3 regions of the Ferribacterium limneticum genome follow, and region 1 is predicted to be linked to each of the others. Evidence: predicted binding sites of a transcription regulator. Region 1 holds the regulator's gene; each other region holds the start of a gene.
What was found. Region 1 encodes FNR, which switches genes on or off when oxygen is low (the NO sensors DNR and NnrR bind a similar motif). Its sites were predicted from a motif close to TTGANCTAGNTCAA; they were not measured.
Positions count from the first base shown of each region.

Region 2: ccoN (cytochrome-c oxidase, cbb3-type subunit I) is a predicted target of FNR. The motif match lies at 3,817-3,830, and genes of this name have one in related genera.
Region 3: paaK (phenylacetate--CoA ligase PaaK) is a predicted target of FNR. The motif match lies at 5,334-5,347, and genes of this name have one in related genera.

Region 1 covers NZ_CP075191.1:2,898,926-2,906,524, reverse strand. The annotation lists gene KI617_RS13955 (TonB-dependent receptor family protein) at 1-1,285, shown strand, start outside; gene KI617_RS13950 (IS1595 family transposase) at 1,293-2,246, opposite strand; gene KI617_RS13945 (porin) at 2,667-3,827, shown strand; gene KI617_RS13940 (DUF302 domain-containing protein) at 4,006-4,398, shown strand; gene fnr (fumarate/nitrate reduction transcriptional regulator Fnr) at 4,403-5,146, opposite strand; gene hemN (oxygen-independent coproporphyrinogen III oxidase) at 5,232-6,635, shown strand; gene KI617_RS13925 (sulfite exporter TauE/SafE family protein) at 6,700-7,371, shown strand; gene KI617_RS13920 (universal stress protein) at 7,385-7,599, shown strand, end outside.
Region 2 covers NZ_CP075191.1:3,281,621-3,289,219, forward strand. The annotation lists gene ccoG (cytochrome c oxidase accessory protein CcoG) at 1-409, opposite strand, end outside; gene ccoP (cytochrome-c oxidase, cbb3-type subunit III) at 544-1,443, opposite strand; gene KI617_RS15815 (cbb3-type cytochrome oxidase subunit 3) at 1,459-1,635, opposite strand; gene ccoO (cytochrome-c oxidase, cbb3-type subunit II) at 1,641-2,276, opposite strand; gene ccoN (cytochrome-c oxidase, cbb3-type subunit I) at 2,293-3,720, opposite strand; gene ccoS (cbb3-type cytochrome oxidase assembly protein CcoS) at 4,013-4,204, opposite strand; gene KI617_RS15835 (heavy metal translocating P-type ATPase) at 4,204-6,642, opposite strand; gene KI617_RS15840 (3-hydroxyacyl-CoA dehydrogenase) at 6,700-7,467, opposite strand.
Region 3 covers NZ_CP075191.1:827,243-834,841, reverse strand. The annotation lists gene KI617_RS04025 (ornithine cyclodeaminase family protein) at 1-931, opposite strand, end outside; gene KI617_RS04020 (TerC family protein) at 943-1,644, opposite strand; gene sucD (succinate--CoA ligase subunit alpha) at 1,709-2,602, opposite strand; gene sucC (ADP-forming succinate--CoA ligase subunit beta) at 2,614-3,774, opposite strand; gene KI617_RS04005 (MATE family efflux transporter) at 3,911-5,251, opposite strand; gene paaK (phenylacetate--CoA ligase PaaK) at 5,400-6,695, shown strand; gene KI617_RS03995 (fumarylacetoacetate hydrolase family protein) at 6,809-7,510, opposite strand.

The sequences.
Region 1 (7,599 bases):
CCGTTTCGGCGATCACTCTGTGCTGGTCTCGGCCTATGCCGGACAGCGCACAACGACGCAATATCAGTCCATTCCGATCAGCACACAAAAGTTTTCAGTAAAGCAGTCGGGAGGTGTTGTTGATTTCGACCGCGACTTTGCCGGTCTTGCCGGCCGGTGGACGGGGCGTTTCGGTCTGGCCGGCGGCCGCCTGACTACCACGGTCGGTTTCGATTACGAACAGGCCACCGATGATCGTCAAGGCTACGAAAACTTTGTCGGGAGCGGCTCGCCGGCCAACTGCACCGCCAACCTCTGTGGCCTCATGGGGAAGTTGCGCCGCAATGAGCAAGACCGCGTCAGCAGCTTCGATCAATATGCTCAGGCCGAATGGCAGGGCGAACGGTGGACCTTCAGTGGCGGCCTGCGCCACAGTCGCGTCGCCTTCAAGGTCGATGATCGCTATTTCGATGGAGCAAATGGTGATGATAGCGGTAGCGTGACTTACGAAAAGACCACGCCGACCGTTGCCGCCATGTTTCGTGTGACCGATGCACTCAACGTCTATGCCAGCGTGGCACGTGGCTTCGAGGCGCCGACTTTCAACGAAATGTTCTATTCGAGCGGCGGCGGCTCCTTCAACTTCTCGCTCAAGCCGGCGACCAGTACGCATTACGAAATCGGCGCCAAGGCCATGCTCGGCAACAGCCGCCTCGACATCGCCTTGTTCGAGGTCAAGACGCAGGATGAACTGGTCGTGCTGTCCAGCAGCGGCGGTCGGACGGCCTATCAGAATGCCGGCAAGACCGAGCGACAGGGCGTGGAGCTGGCGCTCGACAGCCGTTGGAGCGAGGGGCTGAGCAGCCGATTGGCCTACACCTACCTGAATGCCTATTACGACGAGAGCTTCCGATTTACGAGCGCTCCCCCAAATCCGGCGACCAAAACCGTTTCGGCCGGCAGCCGCTTGCCCGGTGTCGCCGCCCACAACCTGTTCGGCGAAATCGCCTGGAAGCACAAGCCAAGCGGCTTCCATGCCGCGGTCGAAGGCATCGTTCGCGACAAGGTTTACGTCGAGGATACCAACCAACGGCAGGCTGCGCCGGGCTATGCCGTCGCCAATCTCCGCTTCGGCGTCGATCGCAAGTACGGCCCGCTCAGCCTGCGCGGTTTCCTGCGCTTCGACAATATTTTCGACCGCCAGTACGTCGGTTCGGTCATTGTCGGCGATAGCAACGGCCGCTTCTATGAATCAGCACCGGGCCGTACCTGGCTGGCCGGGGTCAGTGCCCGCTACACATTCTGAATCCTGATTAGCAACGAACGTCAGCCAACCGAATCAAGCGAAGCGGGTGGGGCGCTGAACCGGCCGCGGCGACCAAGAGACGCTGGTTAAGCGTAAGCAGGTCGAAACGCCGATTGAAGCGGTAGCAGAAGGCGGTGAGGTAGCGCGCCGCGTACTTTTGGAAGTCGAAGGCATGGTAGCAACCCGATAAGCTAGTCTTGAGATTGCCGAGCACGGTGTTGACCCACTTGAATGCGGGAACCTCCCTCGGCTTACGTCCAGCCATGACTGTCGGGCGATGCGTGCAGCCGGCCTCGGCAACCGCAGCAAAGCAGGCCAAGCCATCGGAGAGCACCGTACTTCCCGAGGCCAGGTGCTCCTTGGCCCAGGCGGCCACTGCCTTTAGAGTAAAACCCGGCACCGGGGTGAGTCGCACCCGCAGCGGGCGGCCCTCATCCGTCAGGGAGACGGCAGCGACAAAGGCGACCTTGTTTTCGGAGCCCCGCCCGACCTTGCCACCCGTGCGCTCGCCACCCAGATAGGCATCATCGACCTGGACTTTGCCTTCCAGCGCATAGCGCGCCTCCCGGTCGCCCATGGCCTGCATCAGTTTGTGGTGAATCAGCCAGGCCGTGGGGTAACTGACGCCCAGTTGGCGCCTCAAGGCCAGCGCCGACAGGCCGGTCTTGGCTTGGCTGATCAGGTAGATCGCCAGGAACCAAGTGCTCAGGGGCAGCTTGGTGCCCTGAAACACCGTTCCGGCAATCAGTGACGCCTGATGACGGCAGGCGCTGCACTGAAAGACCTTGCGCGTACCATCCCGCAGTACATAGTGCCCCGTAGCTGCGCAGCGCGGGCAGCGAAATCCTTCAGGCCAGCGTACCGCTTCGAGCGCTTGTTCGCATTGCGCCTCGGTACCGTAGTCTTTGAGAAATTCCGGCATCGACAACCCCGGTTGAAATTGGATTCTGTTCATCGCCATGATCGCCACCTCTCGTTGTCCGATGGCAATCACTCTACGGGTGCTCAGTCTCACCAAGTGAGACTGGCTGACGATTGTTGCTAATCAGGTTCTGAATTGCCTCGTGTCTCAACTTGCCCGGCCGCGTGCCGGGCTTTTTTTGTCCACCGTTTTGGGTGTTGTTTTTTGGGGCAGTAAATCACCTGCTGTCCAAATAATGAGCATGCGGTTGTTCAGAATTCTTTTTGGGTGTTTCGGTCGATTATCTGTAAAACCTATTGCTATCAATTGGTTAATCTGATTGGTGATGTGTTTCCTCATCCTGGCATGAGCTTCGCAATGAAGGTGCATCCTTGCTGCCGCCGCTTGCGGTGCTTGGGGGGAAGTCGCCGTGCCCGAGGGGGTTGGGCGTATTTCGGTATAAATATCTGGAGACTATTCATGCAGAAGAAAATTATCGCCCTGGCTATCGCCGCCGCCACCTCCGGCGCTGCCTTTGCCCAATCCAACGTGACCATCTACGGCAACATCGACATGGGCTGGATGACTACCAGCGGCAGCAACGGTGCTGTGCCGGCCAGCGGCAACGTGGGCACGACCAACCAGGCTCGCAATTTCATCGGCCAAGCCGCCTCTTTCAGCCACCTCGGCTTCAAAGGTGTCGAAGATCTCGGAAATGGCCTCAAGGCGCTGTTCGATATTCAGTATCGTTTCAATCCCGACACTGGCGGTGGCCTGAACCAGGCGGGGCACTCTTACGTTGGCCTGACCGGTGGTTTCGGTACCGTCGTTGCCGGTTATCTCGACGGCCTGCGCTACGGTATTTATGGCAAGTACAACCCGTTCACCAACTACTCGGTCGGCAACTTCGCCTCGATGACCACCCAGTACGACCGTGCGGCCAACGCCATCGCCTACATCTCACCGGCCTGGAACGGCTTTACGCTGATTCTGGCGACGGCCACCAATACCCAGGGTAACGAAGGCAGCCTGCAAGGCGTTCATACTAACGGTGTCAGCGCCATCACTGGCAGCAGTAACGCCGATGACCGCCTGTTCTCTGTCAACCTGATCTACGCCAATGGCCCCTTGAGCGTCGATCTGGACTACGAAACCACCAAGGCGGCAGGTCTGTCGGATAGCCGTCTGTATGTGGCTACCGGTGGCGTTTCCTACGATTTTGGCTTCGTCAAGATCGGTGGTGTTTACGACGTGATCAAGGGCCAGCAGAACTCGCTGATTGGCGGCAATATCGATCTCGACGCCACCACTGCCGGTTTGCAGAATCTGGGTGGACTGGCGGCTGGCCAGGAATATGATCGCCGCAACTGGTTCCTCGGCGCTACCGTACCGTTCGGCAAGGCCAAAATGCTGGTCAGCTACGGCCAGGTCAAGGACAAGACCCTGAGCGATGCCGATGCCAGCAAGTGGGCAATCGGTGGTCGCTACGCTCTGTCCAAGCGGACCGAGCTGTATGCCGACTACGCCCATATCAAGAACGATCGTAACGCCTCTTTCACCATCAACCCGATGGGTAATTCGGCCGGGCTCTCCGGTACCGGCGTCAATGGCTTTGCCATGGGTATCAAGCATGCTTTTTAAGTTTTCTGGCCGGATTTCGAAGCTTCGATTCAGATAACTTCGCAGCCGGGAGCAAGTCTTGCGTCAGATGTCCTTCTTGCATCTGTTCGGGGCGTCCTCAAGGATGCCCCGTTTTTTCGCTTGCCTCCTGAGTCTCTGGATACTCCTGGCGCCACAGGCCTGGGCGACGGATGACGTCTTGACCTACGCCATCCCTGGCAGTGACTACCCGACGGCGCGCGACGCGCTGATCGAGGTTATCGAGGCTGAGGGTTTGGTGGTCGGGGCCGTGCTGCCGTTCAACCAGATGTTGCAGCGCACCGGGGGCGAGGGGGCGGCAACGCCATTCCTTAAAGCCGAAATCTTTCAGTTTTGCAGTGCTGCCCTAGCTTGGCGGATGGTGACCGAAGATCCGGCCCAGATTGCCCTTTGTCCGTTGTCGATCGCTATCTACGTGACGGCTGCCGAGCCCGAGCGGGTGGTGATGGTCTACCGTTCCCCGGGGAGCGCGACACCAGCCCGAGCTAAAGCCCAGGCTTTGCTTTTCAAGTTGGTCGAACGAGCCGGAGAACTGGCGAAGCTGCGCTGGTAAGGCGTCAGCTTCGGTGATTCATCAAGGCCTTCAGGCCATTAACGTTGAGAATCCGGATGTGCTTCTGCTGGACGGCAATATAGCCTTCTTCCTGGAACTTGGAAAAAGCACGAGACACTGTTTCCAGCTTCAGGCCGAGATAGCTGCCGATTTCCTCGCGCGTCATGCGCAGGTAGAACTCGGCGTGCGAGAAGCCGCGGGCGGTGAAGCGTTGCGACAGGTTGAGCAGGAAGGCAGCCAGCCGCTCTTCGGCGCGCATGGTGCCGAGCAGCATCATCACACCATGGTCGCGAACGATTTCCCGGCTCATCACCTTGTGGAAATGGTGTTGCAGCGTGTGGATTTCACGCGACAAACCTTCCAGGCGGGAGAACGGTATGGCGCAGATCTCGCTGTCTTCGAGCGCGATGGCATTGCAGGTATGGTGTTCGGTACTGATACCATCCAGCCCGAGCAGTTCGCCGGCCATCTGGAAACCGGTGACCTGGTCACGGCCATCTTCAAGCAGCACATCAGTCTTGAAGAAACCGCTGCGGATAGCGTAAATTGCATCAAAACCTTCACCGGCGCGGTACAGGTGATCGCCGCGCTTGATGCGACGACGGGTGGAAACCAGGTCGTCGAGGCGCTCAAGTTCCTCCGTGCTGAGGCCAAAGGGCAGGCACAGTTCGCGCAGATTGCAATTTGAGCAGGCCGTCTTGATGACGGACAGCGATATTTCCTGATTTAATGGGCGTGTATGTGCCATTGGCAACCTGCGTTAGCTTGATCCAAGTCAACCGCAAAACCATGCCATCCGAACATAATCCGATCAACTTTTGATGGCTTGCCTAATGAATTTCGCAACTGAAAACCTCGTCTTCGATCCGCAGATCATTCGCCGCTTTGACGTCAACGGCCCCCGGTATACGTCCTATCCGACGGCCGACCGCTTTGTCGAGGCTTTCGACTCCGATGCAGCCAAACTCTGGCTTGGCAAGCGCAACATCGGCGGGATCAGTCGACCTCTTTCATTATACTTCCACATCCCGTTCTGTAACACTATTTGCTACTACTGCGCCTGTAACAAGATCATTACCAAGGATCACGGGCGCAGCGCCAAATATCTGAAATATCTGGCCAAGGAGCTGGATATTCAGGCAGCGGCACTGGAAGGCCGCGACGGTGAGCACGAGGTCATCCAGTTGCATTGGGGCGGCGGTACGCCGACCTTCCTGTCGCACAGCGAGATGCGCCAGTTGATGGGCGAAACCCGCAAGCACTTCAAGTTGCTTGATGGCGGCGAATATTCGATCGAAGTCGACCCGCGCAAGGTGGATACGGCCACAGTCGCCTTGCTGGGCGAACTCGGTTTCAACCGCATGAGCGTCGGGGTGCAGGATTTCGACGAAAAGGTACAAGTTGCCGTCAATCGGGTTCAAAGCGAGGAAGAGACCTACAGTGTCATCCGTGATGCACGGGCCAACGGCTTCAAGTCGGTTTCTGTCGACCTGATCTACGGTCTGCCGCACCAGACGGTAATGGGGTTCAACCGGACGCTGGAGCGCGTGCTGGCGATGGATCCCGATCGCCTGTCGATCTACAACTATGCACACATGCCCAGCATGTTCAAGCCGCAACGCCGGATCAACGATGGTGATCTGCCGTCAGCCGATACCAAGCTGCAGATTCTGGCGCTGGCGATCAAGAAGCTGACCGATGCAGGCTATGTCTTCATCGGTATGGACCACTTTGCCAAGCCGGATGACGAACTGGCTGTCGCCCAGCGTCAAGGCCGCCTGCACCGCAATTTCCAGGGCTATTCGACCTACGCCGACTGCGACATGCTGTCTTTTGGCATCTCGTCGATCAGCAAGGTCGGGCCGACCTACTACCAGAACGTCAAGACTGCGGACGAGTACTACGATCGCCTCGATACCGGTGCCTTACCGGTCTTCCGTGGCATCGAACTGACCGCTGACGATATCCTGCGTCGCTCGATCATCCAGGCGCTGATGTGTCATTTCGAGCTCTCCATCGAGAGCATCGAAAGTGCTCATCTGATCGACTTCCACAAGTATTTCGCGGCCGAACTCGAAGACATGAAGGAAATGGAGCGGGCCGGTTTGCTCAAGATCGAACGCGAGTGGATCACCGTTCTGCCACCGGGACGCTTGTTGGTGCGCATCATTTCCATGGTCTTCGACCGCTACCTGCGGGCGGGACGCCAGCGGGCGACCTACTCCAAAGTCATCTGATTGCCGTGCGTAGTGCCGGGTGGGCAGAGTAAACTGCCTGCTTCGGTGACTACTGGTTTGTACGATGCCTGATTCCGGCTATCTCGCACTTTTTCTCGTTGGTCTGCTTGGCGGTACCCATTGCGTCGGCATGTGCGGCGGCATCGTCGGCGCCCTGTCGATGGGCGGTACAGCCCGTTGGTCCATGCACTTTGCCTACAATGGCGGGCGCATTCTTTCCTACGCAGCGGCCGGGGCTATCGCCGGGGCACTGGGGGCGGCCAGCATGGGTCTGGAAGGGCAGGTGCCGGCCCGCTTGATTCTGTATTTCATTGCCAACCTGATGCTGGTGGCGATGGGCCTCTATTTGCTCGGCGTCACCAAGGCGCTGGCCTTAACCGAACGGGCCGGGCAGAGCCTGTGGCGACGTCTGCAACCTTTGACCCGACGTTTCCTGCCTGTGCGCAGCGTGGTTCAGGCGTTTCCGCTGGGCGTGCTGTGGGGCTGGCTACCCTGCGGTCTGGTCTACAGCGCCTTGGCGACGGCGCTCAGCACGGGGTCGGCCGGGCGTGGTGCCCTGACGATGCTGGCCTTCGGGCTTGGGACCTTGCCCAATCTTCTGCTCGCCGGCATCGTGCTGGCCCGGCTCAACGAATTCGTGCGTCGCCCCATTGTGCGTACCCTCTCCGGCCTGTTGGTGCTAGGCTTTGGTCTATACGGATTCCTCGGCCTGATGCGTCTGTCAGGCGGGCTTTAGGATAGAAAACACCATGAAAATCTTGTTGCCGGTTGATGGTTCGGCCTGTGCGTTGCGTGCCGTTGAGCACCTGATCAGCCATGCGGCCTGGTTCCGCGACGTGCCGGAAATCCATCTATTGCATGTCCATGCCCCGATTCCGATTGGCCGGGTACAGGCCCACGTCGGCAAGGAAACCTTGCATGCCTACTATCTGGAAGAGGGGCAGGAACAACTCGTCGAAGCACA
Region 2 (7,599 bases), 380 kb from region 1:
CCTCGATCCGGTTCTCGACCCACATGAATATTTCGGTGTAAACGGTCTGCGGACATGCATAACCACAGAACAATCGTCCCGCAATCGCAGTAAACAAAAACAGTGCGTAGGCCGAAACAATCAGCAACAACGCGAGATAAAAAACATCCTGCGGCCACAGTACCAAGCCAAACAAGTAGAACTTGCGTTCAACCAGATGCAAAAGAACCGCCTGGCGCCCATTCCACTCCAGCCACGGGGCTCCATAAAACAGAACCTGAGTAAACAACACCAGAATCCAGCGCCAGTTATTCCACCAGCCCTTGACCTCTCTGATGTACACCTTTTTGTGTTTCTCGTAGAAAGAAACAGGTGCCGGAGCGGGGGGAGTGCCGGATTTCGGCTGAGGAGTATTGTCAGATGGTTCCATAGTGTTCTTATCCGTATCGAAATTGCGCTAAGCGCAAACTGTTCGTCGTTTCAAACAACGCAATTTTGATACTGATCAGCGGTTACTTATCCATAAATAACAGAGGGGCGGCTTAGCCGCCCCTCTTCAGCCAATTACTTGGCGCCCTGGCTCACGCTGAGCACATAGGCAGACAAGAGATGAACCTTGGCGTCACCGAGGAATTCCTTCCAAGCCGGCATCTGGTTCTGACGGCCTTTGGTAATCGTCTCGGTAATGGTCGCTTCAGAAGAACCGTACAACCAGACCTTGTCGGTCAGATTCGGAGCGCCAACTGCAGCCATACCCTTGCCATCCATGCCGTGGCAACCAACACAACCGGCGGAGGTGAAGGCTTCTTTGCCCTTGGCTGAACGAACGGAATCATTCGGCAGACCGGACATGGAGCGAACGAAGTTGGCCAGATCCTTGATGGCATCAGCACCCAGTTGCTCATGCGGCGGCATAACGCCCATACGACCGTTGGCAATGGTTTCCTTGATCTGTTCCGGCTCACCGCCAAACTGCCAGTCAGCATCGGTCAGATTCGGGAAGCCCTTGGCGCCACGGGCATCTGCACCGTGACACTGCATGCAGTAGGTCAGATAGAGACGCTTGCCCATTTCCATCGCTTGCTTGTCGCCGGCAACAGCCTTCAGATCCATGGCCATGTACTTGTCGAACAGCGGCTTGACGGTAGCATCCATCTTGTCGACTTCAGCCTTGTGTTGGCCGACTGCCGTCCAGTTCAGCATACCCTTGAAGTTACCCAAGCCCGGATACAAAGCCAGGTAAACAAACGCGAAGACCACGGTAATGATGAACAACCAGCTCCACCACTTGGGCATCGGGTTGTTGTACTCCTCCAAGGTCTCATCCCAGACATGACCCATGGTCTTGCCCGGGGTGAAGGTCGCCTTGCCCTGCATGTAGAGAAGAAGTGCGCAGGCGAGAATACTACCCACCACGATCACAACCACGTACATGTTCCAAAAATCGCTAACGAAATCGCTCATTTGCTTTCCTTTATATCAGCGCGGGTGCGACGTTCTGGACGCCGCACCGTCGTCATCATGTTCTGCGAATGGCAGATTGGCAGCTTCTTCGAACCCCTTCTTGCTGCTCTTGCCATAAGCCCATCCAACAATTCCGAGGAAGCAGAGCAAACCCAGAACGGTCGTGATAGAACGCAGATCGTTGATGTCCATGGCTATTACTTGACGTTCTTCAGCGCCGTACCCATACCCTGCAGGTAGGCAATGAGGACATCCAGTTCGGTCTTGTCGCCGATGGCAGCCTTGGCACCCTTGATTTCCTCGTCCGTATAGGTCGGGATACCACGGGCATTGGCATAACCACGCATGACCTGCATCTTCTTCTCGATGTCGGCACCGACCGAGTCCTTGGCCTTGGTGTTCGCCAGGAAGGCAAATGCCGGCATGTTGGACTCAGGAACCACGTCACGCGGATTCATCAGGTGGGCACGCTGCCACTCGTCGGAGTAACGGCCACCAACGCGAGCCAGATCCGGACCGGTACGCTTGGAGCCCCACTGGAACGGGTGATCGTAGACATACTCGCCAGCCACGGAGTAATGGCCGTAACGCTCGGTTTCCGCGCGGAACGGACGAATCATCTGCGAATGGCAAAGGAAGCAACCTTCGCGAACGTAGATGTCACGCCCAACCAAGCGCACCGCATCGTAAGGCTTTACACCCTCAACCGGCGTCGTCGTCGACTTCTGGAAGAACAGCGGAACGATTTCGAGCAGACCGCCCCAAATCACGGTTAACAGCGTCAGCACAATCAACAGGCCTACGCTCTTTTCAATTTGCTCATGCTTAAGCATTGTTTTTTCTCCCTAATCAGGCGTGATGACCAACCGGAGCGACCACCGGCGAATCCTGAGTCTTGCCACCAGCCATGGTCTTGAACATGTTGTAAGCCATGATCAGCATGCCAGACAGGAACAGGACACCACCCAACCAACGGATTGCCCAGAACGGGTAGGAGCCCTTGACGGATTCGACGAAGCTGTAAGCCAGCGTACCGTCGGCATTAACTGCACGCCACATCAGGCCCTGCATCACACCGGCAATCCACATGGAAGCGATATACAGAACGGTACCGATGGTAGCGATCCAGAAGTGGGTCGTGACCAGCTTGGTGCTGTACATCTCGGTCTTGCCGAAGAGCTTGGGCAGCAGGTAGTAGATGGAACCGATAGAAACCATGGCCACCCAGCCGAGAGCACCGGAGTGCACGTGGCCGACAGTCCAGTCCGTGTAATGCGACAGGGCATTGACGGTCTTGATCGACATCATCGGGCCTTCGAAGGTAGACATACCGTAGAAGGACAGGGAGGTGATCAGGAACTTCAGGATAGGATCGTCGCGCAGCTTATGCCAGGCACCCGACAGGGTCATGATGCCGTTGATCATGCCACCCCAGGACGGCGCCAGCAGAATCAGCGAGAAAACCATACCAACGGACTGGGTCCAGTCAGGCAGCGCGGTGTAATGCAGGTGGTGCGGACCTGCCCACATGTACGTAAAGATCAGCGCCCAGAAGTGAACCACGGACAGACGGTAGGAGTAGACCGGACGGCCAGCCTGCTTCGGCACAAAGTAGTACATCATGCCCAGGAAGCCAGCTGTCAGGAAGAAGCCCACGGCATTGTGACCATACCACCACTGGATCATCGCGTCCTGCACGCCGGAATAGACCGAGTAAGACTTGGTCAGCGAGATCGGCACGGCGGCACTGTTAACCAGGTGCAGCAGCGCAACAGCGATAATGAAAGCACCAAAGAACCAGTTGGCCACATAGATATGGGAAACGGTACGCTTGGCGATTGTGCCAAAGAACACTACCGCGTAGGAAACCCAGACCAGCGTGATCAGGATGTCGATCGGCCACTCCAGTTCAGCGTACTCTTTGCCCTGGCTCATACCCAGCGGCAATGTGATAGCAGCCAACAGAATGACAACTTGCCAGCCCCAGAACGTGAAGGGAACCAGCGCCCCCCCCCAAAGACGGGCGTGACTGGTGCGCTGAACACACCAGTAAGAAGTTGCGAACAGCGCACATCCACCGAACGCAAAGATAACCGCGTTGGTGTGCAGCGGACGCAAGCGCCCAAAGTGTAACCAAGGACCGAAATTCAACTCCGGCCAGACCAATTGAGCCGCAATAATGACACCGACAAGCATGCCGACGATGCCCCAGATGACAGTCATGACGGCGAATTGCCGTACGACCTTATCGTTATATGTGGTTTGCGTTCCAGACATGAACCCACCTCTCGTTAATAAAAAACGGAATGCCCACCTCCCTGAAGCCAAGGGGGCACATGGAAACGGATGTTATTCTAGTTGAAAGGGCGCGTTTTGACCTAGATCAACCTACCGATTATCTAAGCGCAATTAGTTCAAATTAGCTAGCCACTGGGGCAATTGGGCTGCAAGTGGACAAAAAAAGGGTGCGTCGCAACGCACCCCAACCCCAACAGAGAATCGCAGCAAGGCTCGCGCCTCGCAATGGAGTCATATTGCCGCCGCAAACGCTGCGGCACGTTGACACAAGTCAAACTTTCCCAGCTTTGTCGGATTCAACCTGCTCTACCGGCTTTGGGGGCGGATTGTCATCCATCAAAACTCGAAACCCCGGCCCCTCAAGGTCGTCAAACTGACCGCTGCGAACAGACCACCAGAAAGCCAGGGCGATACCGAACACCAGGATCACCGAAACCGGAATCAGCAGATAAACACTTTCCATCAGTCAGTCTCCACGCGTTGAATACGCAGTGAATTGAGCACGACCAGCAAAGAGCTGGCCGACATCCCGATACCCGCCAGCCAAGGGGTCACATAACCGCCAATCGCCAAGGGCAGGGCAACGAAATTGTAAGCGAAGGACCACCAGAGATTCTGACGAATGACCAACAAGGTTTTTCGGGCACGGCGCAAACCCAAACGCAGATGGTCAAGATTTTCGGAAAGCAGCACGAAATCGGATTGCGTCCGAGCGAGCTGAGCGCCGCCGCCCATCGCCACGGAAACCTGAGCTTGAGCCAGAACCGGAGCGTCATTGACGCCATCGCCAACCATGGCCACCAGCGCCCCTTCGGCCTGCAAGGCTTTCACGCAATCATGCTTCCCTTGCGGGGTAATGTCAGCCCTCACGTCGTCAATACCCAAAGTCGCTGCCACCCGACTGACAACGGCGGCGGCATCACCACTCAAAAGCACCACCTTTTTGCCTGCAGCCCGTAATTCCGAAATCAAGGCTGCAGATTCCGGCCTCAGTTCGTCGCCGATCCGGAAAAGTGCCAAGCAGCCGCTTTCGTCGCCAAGAAAAACCACCGTGTCACCGCTCTCTAACCAACCATGCACCGCCTCTGGCAAGACACCCTGCCCCAAGGCCAAGGCATACCCCGGACGACCGATCCGGCATCGGCGACCTGCCACGATGGCCTCGATGCCCAGCCCCGGCTCACTCAGCACAGAAGAAGTATCTGGCAACTGCGCCCCAGCCGCACGTCGCAGCGCCGTGGCTACTGGATGCTCGGAGGCATGCTCCAGCGCAGCCGCCATCAGCAAACACTCATCTCTGTTTAAACCAGCAACCGGGAGTACATCGACCAAATGCATGCGGCCCGTTGTCAGCGTGCCGGTCTTGTCGAAGACGAAATGGGTCGCCCGGGCCAGCGTTTCTATGGCATGCCCACGCGTCACCAGCAGACCATCCTTGGCCAATGCACCGGCCGAAACCGTTAACGCAATCGGTGTCGCCAGCGACAAGGCACACGGGCAGGTAACAACCAGCACGGAAACCGTAATCCACAGTGCCTTGGACGGATCAACGAAATACCAGCCGACGGCAACAAAAATAGCGACAGCCAGAAGCACCGCAACGAAATAGCTGGCAATGCGGTCGGCCAATTCGACGATTTTCGGTTTCTCGGCGGCCGCGCGCTCCATCAACTGAATGATCGCCGACAAGCGCGTCCCTTCGCCCACCTGCTCGACCTGAACAACCAGCGGACTTTCCGCGTTAATCGCCCCGCCGGTCACGGTCTCGCCCGGCGCCTTGGGCACCGGTTTGCTTTCACCGGTCAACAGCGACTCGTTGGCACAACTGATGCCGTCGATGACCCGGCCATCAGCGGGCACGATGTCGCCGGCGCGGACCAGAACATAATCACCGGGACGAAGATCGGCCACGACACACTGCTCAGTAGTGCGGTCACCGGGAAAACCCGGCATTTTCTGGGCAAAGGCCGGCAATAGCTTGGCCAGCGCCTCGGTAACGCTCAGTGCCTTTTGGCGAGCTGTCATTTCAAGATAGCGCCCGCCAAGCAGGAAGAAAATGAACATTGTCACCGAGTCGAAATAAACCTCGCCCGCCTGCATGAAAGTCGCCCAGCAACTGGCAAGGAAGGCAGCCCCAACGCCCAGCGCGACAGGGACATCCATTCCGACACGACGCAGCTTGATATCCCGCCAGGCGTTGCGGAAGAAAGGCGCCGAGGAATAAAAAATGACCGGCATGGTCAGCAGCAGGCTGGCCCAGCGCATCAGGCTTTCGATGTCAGGCGCCATATCGCCGTCAGCGATGTAAACCGGGTAGGCGTACATCATCACCTGCATCATTCCGAATCCGGCAACCCAGAGACGCCACAGCGCGTCGCGCCGCTCCTTCTGGGAGATTTCCTCGTTTTTCGCGGCATCGTAGGGATAGGCCCGATAGCCGATGGCAGCGATGGCACCGAGGATGTCCGAAAGCTTGACGCGGGTTTCATCCCAACGCACGCGGGCCCGACGCGTCGCATAGTTGATATCCACCGCCGTCACGCCTGGCAGGCGGCCAACGTGCTGCTCATTCAGCCAGATGCAGGCAGCACAGGTAATGCCTTCAAGCAATAGGGAAGCCTCGCGCTCGTTCTGGCCGAGTTCCTTGACGAAACTTTTCTGGAATTCGGCATGGTCGAACAGAGCCAGTTGATCGAGCACCGCCGGCATGGCTTCACGCGGCGATTCCGGCAGGGAGTCGCGGCTGCGATAGTAATCTTCCAGCCCGTTCTCGACGATGGACTGCGCGACCGCCTGGCAACCAAAGCAACACATCGCCCGCTGCTCTCCACCAATTTTCACCGACAGATCGACATCGTCGGGAATGGGCAGACCGCAGTGATAACAGGAAGCTCGGGGCATAAACGCAAAAAAGGCACCGAAGTGCCTTTTAGATCAAGGGCGGAGCCGAAGTATAGTTTATTTGGCACCCATCCGGATCGCCCCATCCAGGCGGATCACTTCACCGTTCAGATAGGCGTTTTCAGCGATGTGCCGAACCAGCGCGGCGTATTCGGCCGGCTTTCCCATGCGGGTCGGGAAGGGAACCATCTTGTTCAGCCCATCCTGGACTTCAGGCGGCATGCCGAGCAGCATCGGGGTTTCCATGATGCCCGGCGCAATCGTCATGCAGCGGATGCCACTGCGAGCCAGTTCGCGGGCAACCGGCAGGGTCAGGGCAACAATACCGCCCTTCGACGCGGCGTAGGCCGCCTGTCCGAGCTGGCCTTCATAGGCGGCGACCGAAGCCGTATTGATGATGACACCACGCTCACCACCGGCATCCGGCGCATTCTTCATCATGGCATCCGCCGCCAGGCGAATCATGTTGAAGGTCCCGACCAGGTTGATATTGATGACCTTGGCGAAGCTCTCCAGCTTGTGCGGACCTTCCTTGCCCACCACTTTTTCGGCCGGCGCGACACCCGCGCAATTGACCAGACCATGCAGGGCGCCAAACTTGGCAATTGCCGTATTGATCGCGTTGACGGCGGAAGCCTCGCTGGCCACATCCGTTTCAACGAAGCAAGCACGCTCACCCAATTCAGCGGCCTGCTTTTCACCGGCCTGTCGATTCAGATCGACCAGTACCACCTTGGCCCCGGCATCCGCCAAAACAATCGCCGTCGCCGCGCCCAAGCCCGAACCAGCCCCTGTTACCAGAAATACCTTGTCCTTGATTTCCATTGTCACTCCTCCAAAAAACGAGCCAGCTTCCAGACGGTACCGTATGGAAAAAACGACATATTACTCCCGGAGACGCCAAAGGAAAAATCCCCCGTTTCATTCAGATGCTATGATCAAAGGATAGATTTATTA
Region 3 (7,599 bases), 2.1 Mb from region 1:
TACCGCTCGCCTCGGCAGCAGCCAGCACCCGCAACGCCACAGCCAGATCCTGGATGGCCATGCCCTGGGATTCAAAAAGGGTGATCTGCTCGCTTGAAACACGCCCGGCATGACGACCGACAATAATATCGCCCAACTCAAGCAACTGGCGGGGATGCAGGCGCCCTTTTTCCAGCAAGGGCAGCAAATCTCCCGCCTCAGCCAGCGCCGTTGGCACAGCATCGACGGTGAGCAGATCGCAACGCCTGACCGCAGCTTCCGACAATTCCTGGCGAATCAGCGCATTGGAACCCGCCGCGTTGATGTGCATGCCGGGCTCCAGCCAGGCTGCATCGAACAGGGGCTGCGCCGCTGTCGTCACTGTGCCGATCAGGTCGCTGCCACGCACCGTTGCCTCGGCGCTCTCGGCCGGGACAACCGCCACCCCGGTGATCCGGCTGAGCCGCTCGCAAAAAGCCTGCAGGCGCTCGGTCTTGCGACTGAATACCTTGACGCATTCCAGCGGCAAGGCGGCACAGATCGCCCGGACATGGCCTTCGGCCTGCCAGCCGGCACCGAACACGCCGGCGATCTTCGAGCCGGGCTTGGCCAGCCATTTGGCCGCCACACCGCTCGCCGCCCCCGTCCGGATCATGCCGAGATAGTCTGCCTCGATGATGGCTTTGAGTTGGCCACTCGCGGCGTCGAAGAGATGAACCAGAAAACGGTTGCCGGAACGATTGCTCGTATAGGCCTTGTAGCCGAGGATGCCTTGGGCCGGCAGCCCGCCTTGCAGAATGTGCAGCGCGGTCTGCGGCAGACGGGTCCGGGCCCGCGGCGTATCGAGAGCCTGCCCCAAGGCCAGGTCGCGATGCGCCGACTCGACGCCCGCAAGCGCCATTTCTACCGTCAAGATCTGTTTGACGTCATTTTCCGAAAGAAACAAGGCCACGCTTCCGCCTCCTAAACGATGGTTACATCCTGCCGAGCCAGCATACGCTGCTCAAGCCAGCGCCCAACCGAAACGACCAGCAAGGCACCGAGAGCGCCAGCAAGCTTGGCGGACCACGCCGGCAAGGGTGGCAACAAGGCCAGAACCCCTGGATCGGAAAAAATCATCTGGCCGGCGACGTAACCCAACAAGGCTGCGCCAAGCAGAACGATGGACGGAAAACGCTCCATCCAGTGCAGGATCAACTGGCTGGACCAGACGATCAGCGGAATGCTGACCGCCAACCCGAAGAGCAGCAGCGCCAGGCTGCCATGCGCAGCACCGGCGACGGCGATCACGTTATCCAGGCTCATGACGAAATCGGCGACGACGATAGTTTTGACCGCGCCCCAGAGATTGGCCGACGACTCGATGTCATGCCCCTCCTCGTCTTCCGGCAGCATCAGCTTGACGGCGATCCAGACCAGCAGCAGGCCGCCAACGAGCTTGAGCCAGGGCAGGTTCATGACCAGTGCGGCGAACACCGTCAGCACGACGCGCAGGCTGACCGCGCCGGCGACGCCCCAGAAAATTCCGGTGCGGCGCTGTTCCGGGGAAAGATTGCGGCAGGCCAGGGCGATGACCACGGCGTTATCGCCGGAGAGCACGATATCGATCAGGATGATCTGGCCGACAGCGACCCAAAAAACGGCAGAAGTTAAATCGAGTTCCATAAAAACCAAGGCGAAAAAAAGGCGGACACGCGGCCCGCCTTTTTGGTTGAGCTAGGCTCGAATTTTACAGCAAGGCCTTGAGCAGCTTGGCCATTTCGGACGGGTTGCGCGTCACGGTGAAGCCACAGGCTTCCATGATTTCAAGCTTGGCATCAGCCGTGTCGGCACCGCCGGAGATCAACGCACCAGCATGGCCCATACGCTTGCCGGCCGGGGCCGTAACACCAGCAATGAAGCCAACGATCGGCTTCTTCATGTTTTCCTTGCACCACATGGCAGCTTCGGCTTCGTCAGGACCGCCGATTTCGCCGATCATGATGACAGCATCGGTATCCGGATCGTCGTTGAAAGCCTTCATGACGTCGATGTGCTTCAGACCGTTGATCGGGTCACCACCGATACCGACGGCAGACGACTGACCGAGACCGATTTCGGTCAGTTGGCCAACGGCTTCGTAGGTCAGGGTGCCGGAGCGGGAAACCACACCGATGCGACCCTTGCGGTGAATGTGACCCGGCATGATGCCGATCTTCACTTCGTCCGGGGTGATCAGGCCAGGGCAGTTCGGGCCGAGCAGCAGGGTCTTCTTGCCGCCCTTGGCTTCCTTTTCCTTCATCTTGTTGCGCAGGATCAGCATGTCGCGAACAGGAATGCCTTCGGTGATACAGATAGCCAGATCGAGGTCGGCTTCAACAGCTTCCCAGATCGCAGCAGCAGCGCCCGGGGGCGGCACGTAGATCACGGAAACGGTCGCACCGGTTTCGGCCGCGGCTTCCTTGACGGAGGCGTAGATGGGAATGTTGAAGATCGACTCGCCAGCCTTCTTCGGGTTCACACCGGCAACGAAACACTCTTTGCCGTTGGCGTATTCCTGGCACTTTTCCGTATGGAACTGACCGGTCTTGCCGGTGATGCCCTGGGTGATGATGCGGGTGTTCTTATTGATGAAAATGGACATTCAATAGCTCCTTACTTGACCGCAGCAACGATCTTGGTGGCGGCTTCGGCCATGGAATCGGCAGAAATGATCGGCAGACCGGAATCCTTGAGGATCTTCTTGCCCAAATCTTCGTTGGTGCCCTTCATGCGCACGACGAGCGGCACGCTGAGGTGGGTCAGCTTGGCTGCAGCAACAACGCCTTCGGCAATGGTGTCGCACTTCATGATGCCGCCGAAGATGTTGACCAGAATGCCCTTGACCTTCGGGTTCTTGAGCATGATCTTGAAGGCTTCGGTGACCTTCTCGGTCGTGGCGCCGCCGCCGACGTCCAGGAAGTTGGCCGGCTCGGCGCCGAACAGCTTGATGGTGTCCATGGTAGCCATGGCCAGACCAGCACCATTCACCAAACAGCCGATGTTGCCGTCGAGCGAGATGTAGGCCAGATCGAACTGGGAGGCTTCGACTTCGTCCGGATCTTCTTCGTCCAGGTCGCGCATAGCGACGATTTCCGGCTGACGATACAGCGCGTTGGAGTCAAAGTTGAACTTGGCGTCGAGTGCCTTGACGGTGCCGTCACCTTCGTGGATCAGCGGATTGATTTCGGCCAGCGAAGCATCCGTTTCCATGTAGCAGGTGTACAGGCTCTTCAGCGTTTCGATGCACTGCGGAATCGAGGCTTCGTTCATGCCCATGCCCTTGGCCAGGGTCAGGGCCTGCTCGTCGGTCAGGCCGACCAGCGGGTTGACGAAGACCTTGACGATCTTTTCCGGGGTCTTGTGGGCAACTTCCTCGATGTCCATGCCGCCTTCGTACGAAGCCATGATGGCGACGGACTGGGTAGCGCGATCGGTCAGCGCAGCAACGTAGTACTCGTGCTTGATGTCAGCGCCTTCTTCGATCAGCAGGTGACGGACCTTCTGGCCTTCCGGACCGGTCTGGTGCGTGATCAGCTGCATGCCGAGAATCTGGCCGGCGTATTCACGGACTTTTTCCAGCGAGGTTGCGACCTTGACGCCACCGCCCTTGCCACGGCCACCAGCGTGAATCTGGGCCTTGACGACCCAGACCTTGCCGCCCAGGGTTTCGGCTGCCTTGACTGCGTCTTCGACGGTCGTGCAGTGAATCCCGCGCGGAACCGTAACGCCGAATTTCTTCAGGATTTGTTTGCCCTGATATTCGTGAATTTTCATGCGCTTTCCTTGCGTTTAGTTGAGTTGCGAGCAATGAGCAGTAGCCGAACGATCCCCCGACCCCACCCGGTTATAGCGTTTTCAGCCCAAAATCTTACCACAGACAGCAAAAACAATTGCAGCCCGAAATTCATAATTATGGAGTCGATTCTGCCGCCTGAATCGCCTTGCCCAACAGCGGCAGCAACAAGACTGCCGCGAAGACCAGACTGATCACCGAAGCCAGCCAGAACCCGGCCACACCAAGCGGTGGTTGCCAGCGATAGCAAAGCCAGGCACCGCCGAGCAGGCCAATCCCCCAGAAGCAGAAAGTCTGGACCAGCATCGGCACGAAAGTGACCCGATAGGCGCGCAGACAGTGGCCAGCGATCGTCTGCAGCGCATCGAAGAACTGGTAGATGGCGATGTAGGCGACCAGTCCCATGGCCACAGCGCGAACGGAGGGATCATCGGTATAGGCATTGATCAACGGCTGCGCCCCCAGCCAGAGCAAAAGGCCAAGCAGAGAAGACGAGCATGCCGCAAGCACCAGCCCGGCCCGAATGGTCGCCCTGGCCCGCAGCGGGTCACGCGCCCCGACCGCCTGGCCGAGCGCGGACATCGTCGCAATGGCCAGCGACAGCGGCAACATGTAGATCAACGCCGAGATATTGGCGACGATGCGGTGCCCGGCCACCACAGGCGCGCCCAGCGAGGCAACGAACAAGGCGATCAACGTGAATGAGGTGATTTCGACCAGATTGGACAAACCCATCGGCACGCCGATGCGCAGCAATTCCTGCCAGATTGGCCAGCGAGGCGACTGCCAATCGGCAAACGGCCGGTAGCGCCGGCCGAGCGGCCCGAAAGCCAGATAGGCACCGCCGCTCAGGCAGGCCAGCCAGCCGATCAGCACGTTCGACAGAGCGCAGCCGGCCACGCCGAACGGTTCGCCCAGCCAGCCCTCCAAGGCCAGGCCCCAGGCCAGCACGGCATGCAGACACAGGCTGAAAAATCCGATACCCATCAGTACCCGCGGCTTGCCTAGCGCATTGCAGAAGGCCCAGAAAGTCCGATAGCACAGCGATGCCGGCAAGCTCCAGGCAAGCAGGCCGAGGTATTGCCGCACCTTGGCTTCGACTGCAGCGTCCATATCGGCCATGCCGAGCGCCGCGCCGGGATGCGTCAGAAAAAGAATGCCCGGCACCGAGAGCAGCAAGGCCAGCCAGAAACCCTGCTGCAGGATGCCCGCGACCTCGTCGTCGCGTTTGGCCCCATGCAAATGCGCCACAACGGGCGCCACCGCCTGCAGGACGCCAACCAACGCGAAGACCACGGAAACATGAATGCCGCCACCGATTGCCACGGCGGCAAGATCGAGCGAGCTGACGTGGCCGAGCACGGCAGTATCGACCACCATCATGCCGATGGAGGACAACTGGGCAATCAGAATGGGGAAAGCGTGGGCGATCAGGCCACGGACGGCAGTTGCGAACATGAGGCAGGATTGTCGCATGTCGCCGTGATTTGCTCCTGCACAAGCGATAGAGACGGCGCCCTGGCGGGAAATACCAACAGAATTGATCTGGCTCAAGCAGCCCGCTTTTCCACAATATGAAAATCGATGGTTCAGGAGGGAGTGAATAATGAGCCTAGGCCTACACGCCATAGAAAATGCCAGCCGCGACGAAATCGTCGCCCTGCAGACCGAACGATTGAAGTGGACGCTGAACCACGTCTACCAGAACGTGCCGCACTACAAAGCAGCATTTGACGCCGCCGGCGTTCATCCGGATGACTTCAAGTCGCTGGCCGATCTGGCCAGATTCCCGTTCACCACCAAACAGGATCTCCGCGACAACTATCCCTACAACATGTTCGCCGTGCCGCGCGAAAAAGTGGTCCGCGTCCACGCCTCCAGCGGCACGACCGGCAAGCCGACTGTCGTCGGTTACACGCAGAAGGACATCGACACCTGGGCCGACCTGATCGCCCGCTCGATCTACGCTTCCGGCGGCCGGCCCGGCGATATCGTTCATGTCGCCTACGGTTACGGCCTGTTCACCGGCGGCCTGGGCGCCCATTACGGGGCCGAAAAGCTGGGCTGTACAGTGATCCCGATGTCAGGCGGACAGACTGAAAAGCAGGTTCAGCTGATCTGCGACTTCAAGCCCAACATCATCATGGTCACGCCGTCGTACATGCTCAACATTGCCGACGAATTCCGCCGGCAAGGCATCGACCCGCGGAGCACCGACCTGCGCATCGGCATCCACGGCGCCGAACCATGGACGCACGCCATGCGCCTTGAAATCGAGAACGTCTTCGGCATCGACGCCATCGACATCTACGGTCTGTCGGAAGTCATGGGCCCGGGCGTCGCCAACGAATGCACCGAAAGCAAGGATGGCCCGGTGATCTGGGAAGACCACTTCTACCCGGAAATCATCGATCCGGTCACCGGCGAAGTTCTGCCCGAGGGCAGCAAGGGCGAACTGGTGTTCACCTCGCTGACCAAGGAGGCGATGCCGATCATCCGCTACCGCACCCGCGACCTGACCCGCCTGCTGCCGCCAACCTCCCGCTCCATGCGCCGCATCGACCGGATCACCGGCCGCTCCGACGACATGCTGATCATCCGCGGCGTTAATGTCTTCCCGTCACAGATCGAAGAACTGATCCTCAAGCAGCCGAAGCTGTCGCCGCATTACCTGATCGAAGTCAGCCGCGACGGCCACCTCGACTCGATGAAGGTCAATGTCGAGATCAAGGCAGAGTTCGAATTCGCCAGCGGCCCGGAAAAGGAATTCGTGGCGCACGACCTGCAGCATCACATCAAGTCCTACATCGGTGTTTCGGCCAAGATCGAAGTCGTCGAGGTTGGTGGCATCGAACGCTCGGTCGGCAAGGCCAGGCGCGTCATCGACAAACGACCGAAGTAAGCAGAAAGGCATTGCTCGAGTAAAAAGATGTCACTCCCGCGCAGGCGGGAGTCCATGAAGCCGCGGCATGACTGGATTCCCGCTTTCGCGGGAATGGCAGCTTCAGTTTTCCGCTAAACGATCCGGGCGCGCAGCGTTCCAACACCGTCGACGCCCGCCTCCAGCAGATCACCCTGCACAATCGCCCCGACCCCAGCCGGCGTGCCGGTGTAGATCAGATCACCCGCTTCCAGCCGGACCAGCGTCGACAGGTTGGCAATGATGTCAGCCACCTTCCACATCATGGCCGACAGGTCGCCCTCCTGACGCAGTTGCCCATTCACTTTCAGCCAGATGCGCCCAGCTTCCGGATTACCACTAACCGACACCGGGCAGATTTCGCCGGCCACCGCCGACTGGTCAAAGCCCTTGCTCATGTCCCACGGGTGGCTCTTCTCCTTGGCCTTCGCCTGCATGTCGCGCCGCGTCAGATCAAGACCGACGGCGTAGCCGAAGATCAGGCTCTTTGCTGCCTCAACCGAAACATTCTCGCCACCCGCGCCCAAGGCGACGACCATCTCGACCTCATGGTGCAGATTGCTGGTCTGCGGCGGGTACTTGACGCGCAACTCGCCACCCCCAGCAACGACCGCATCGGCTGGCTTGGTAAAGAAGAATGGTGGCTCGCGCCCCTCGGCCTGATCGAGCGCCCCCATCTCGCGAGCGTGATCAGCGTAGTTACGGCCAACGCAGAACACCCGGCGCACCGGAAAACGCTGTTCAGTACCCAGCACAGGCAGCGCAGGAACAGGGTGGGGAGCAAAAACGAAATTCATGAATCGGCCTTCGTAAAAACGGGGCTGAACGAAAGTGTGGAATATTTCACCCCAGACCTCCCGCCCAAGTGTTAAATTTTAAAAAACTG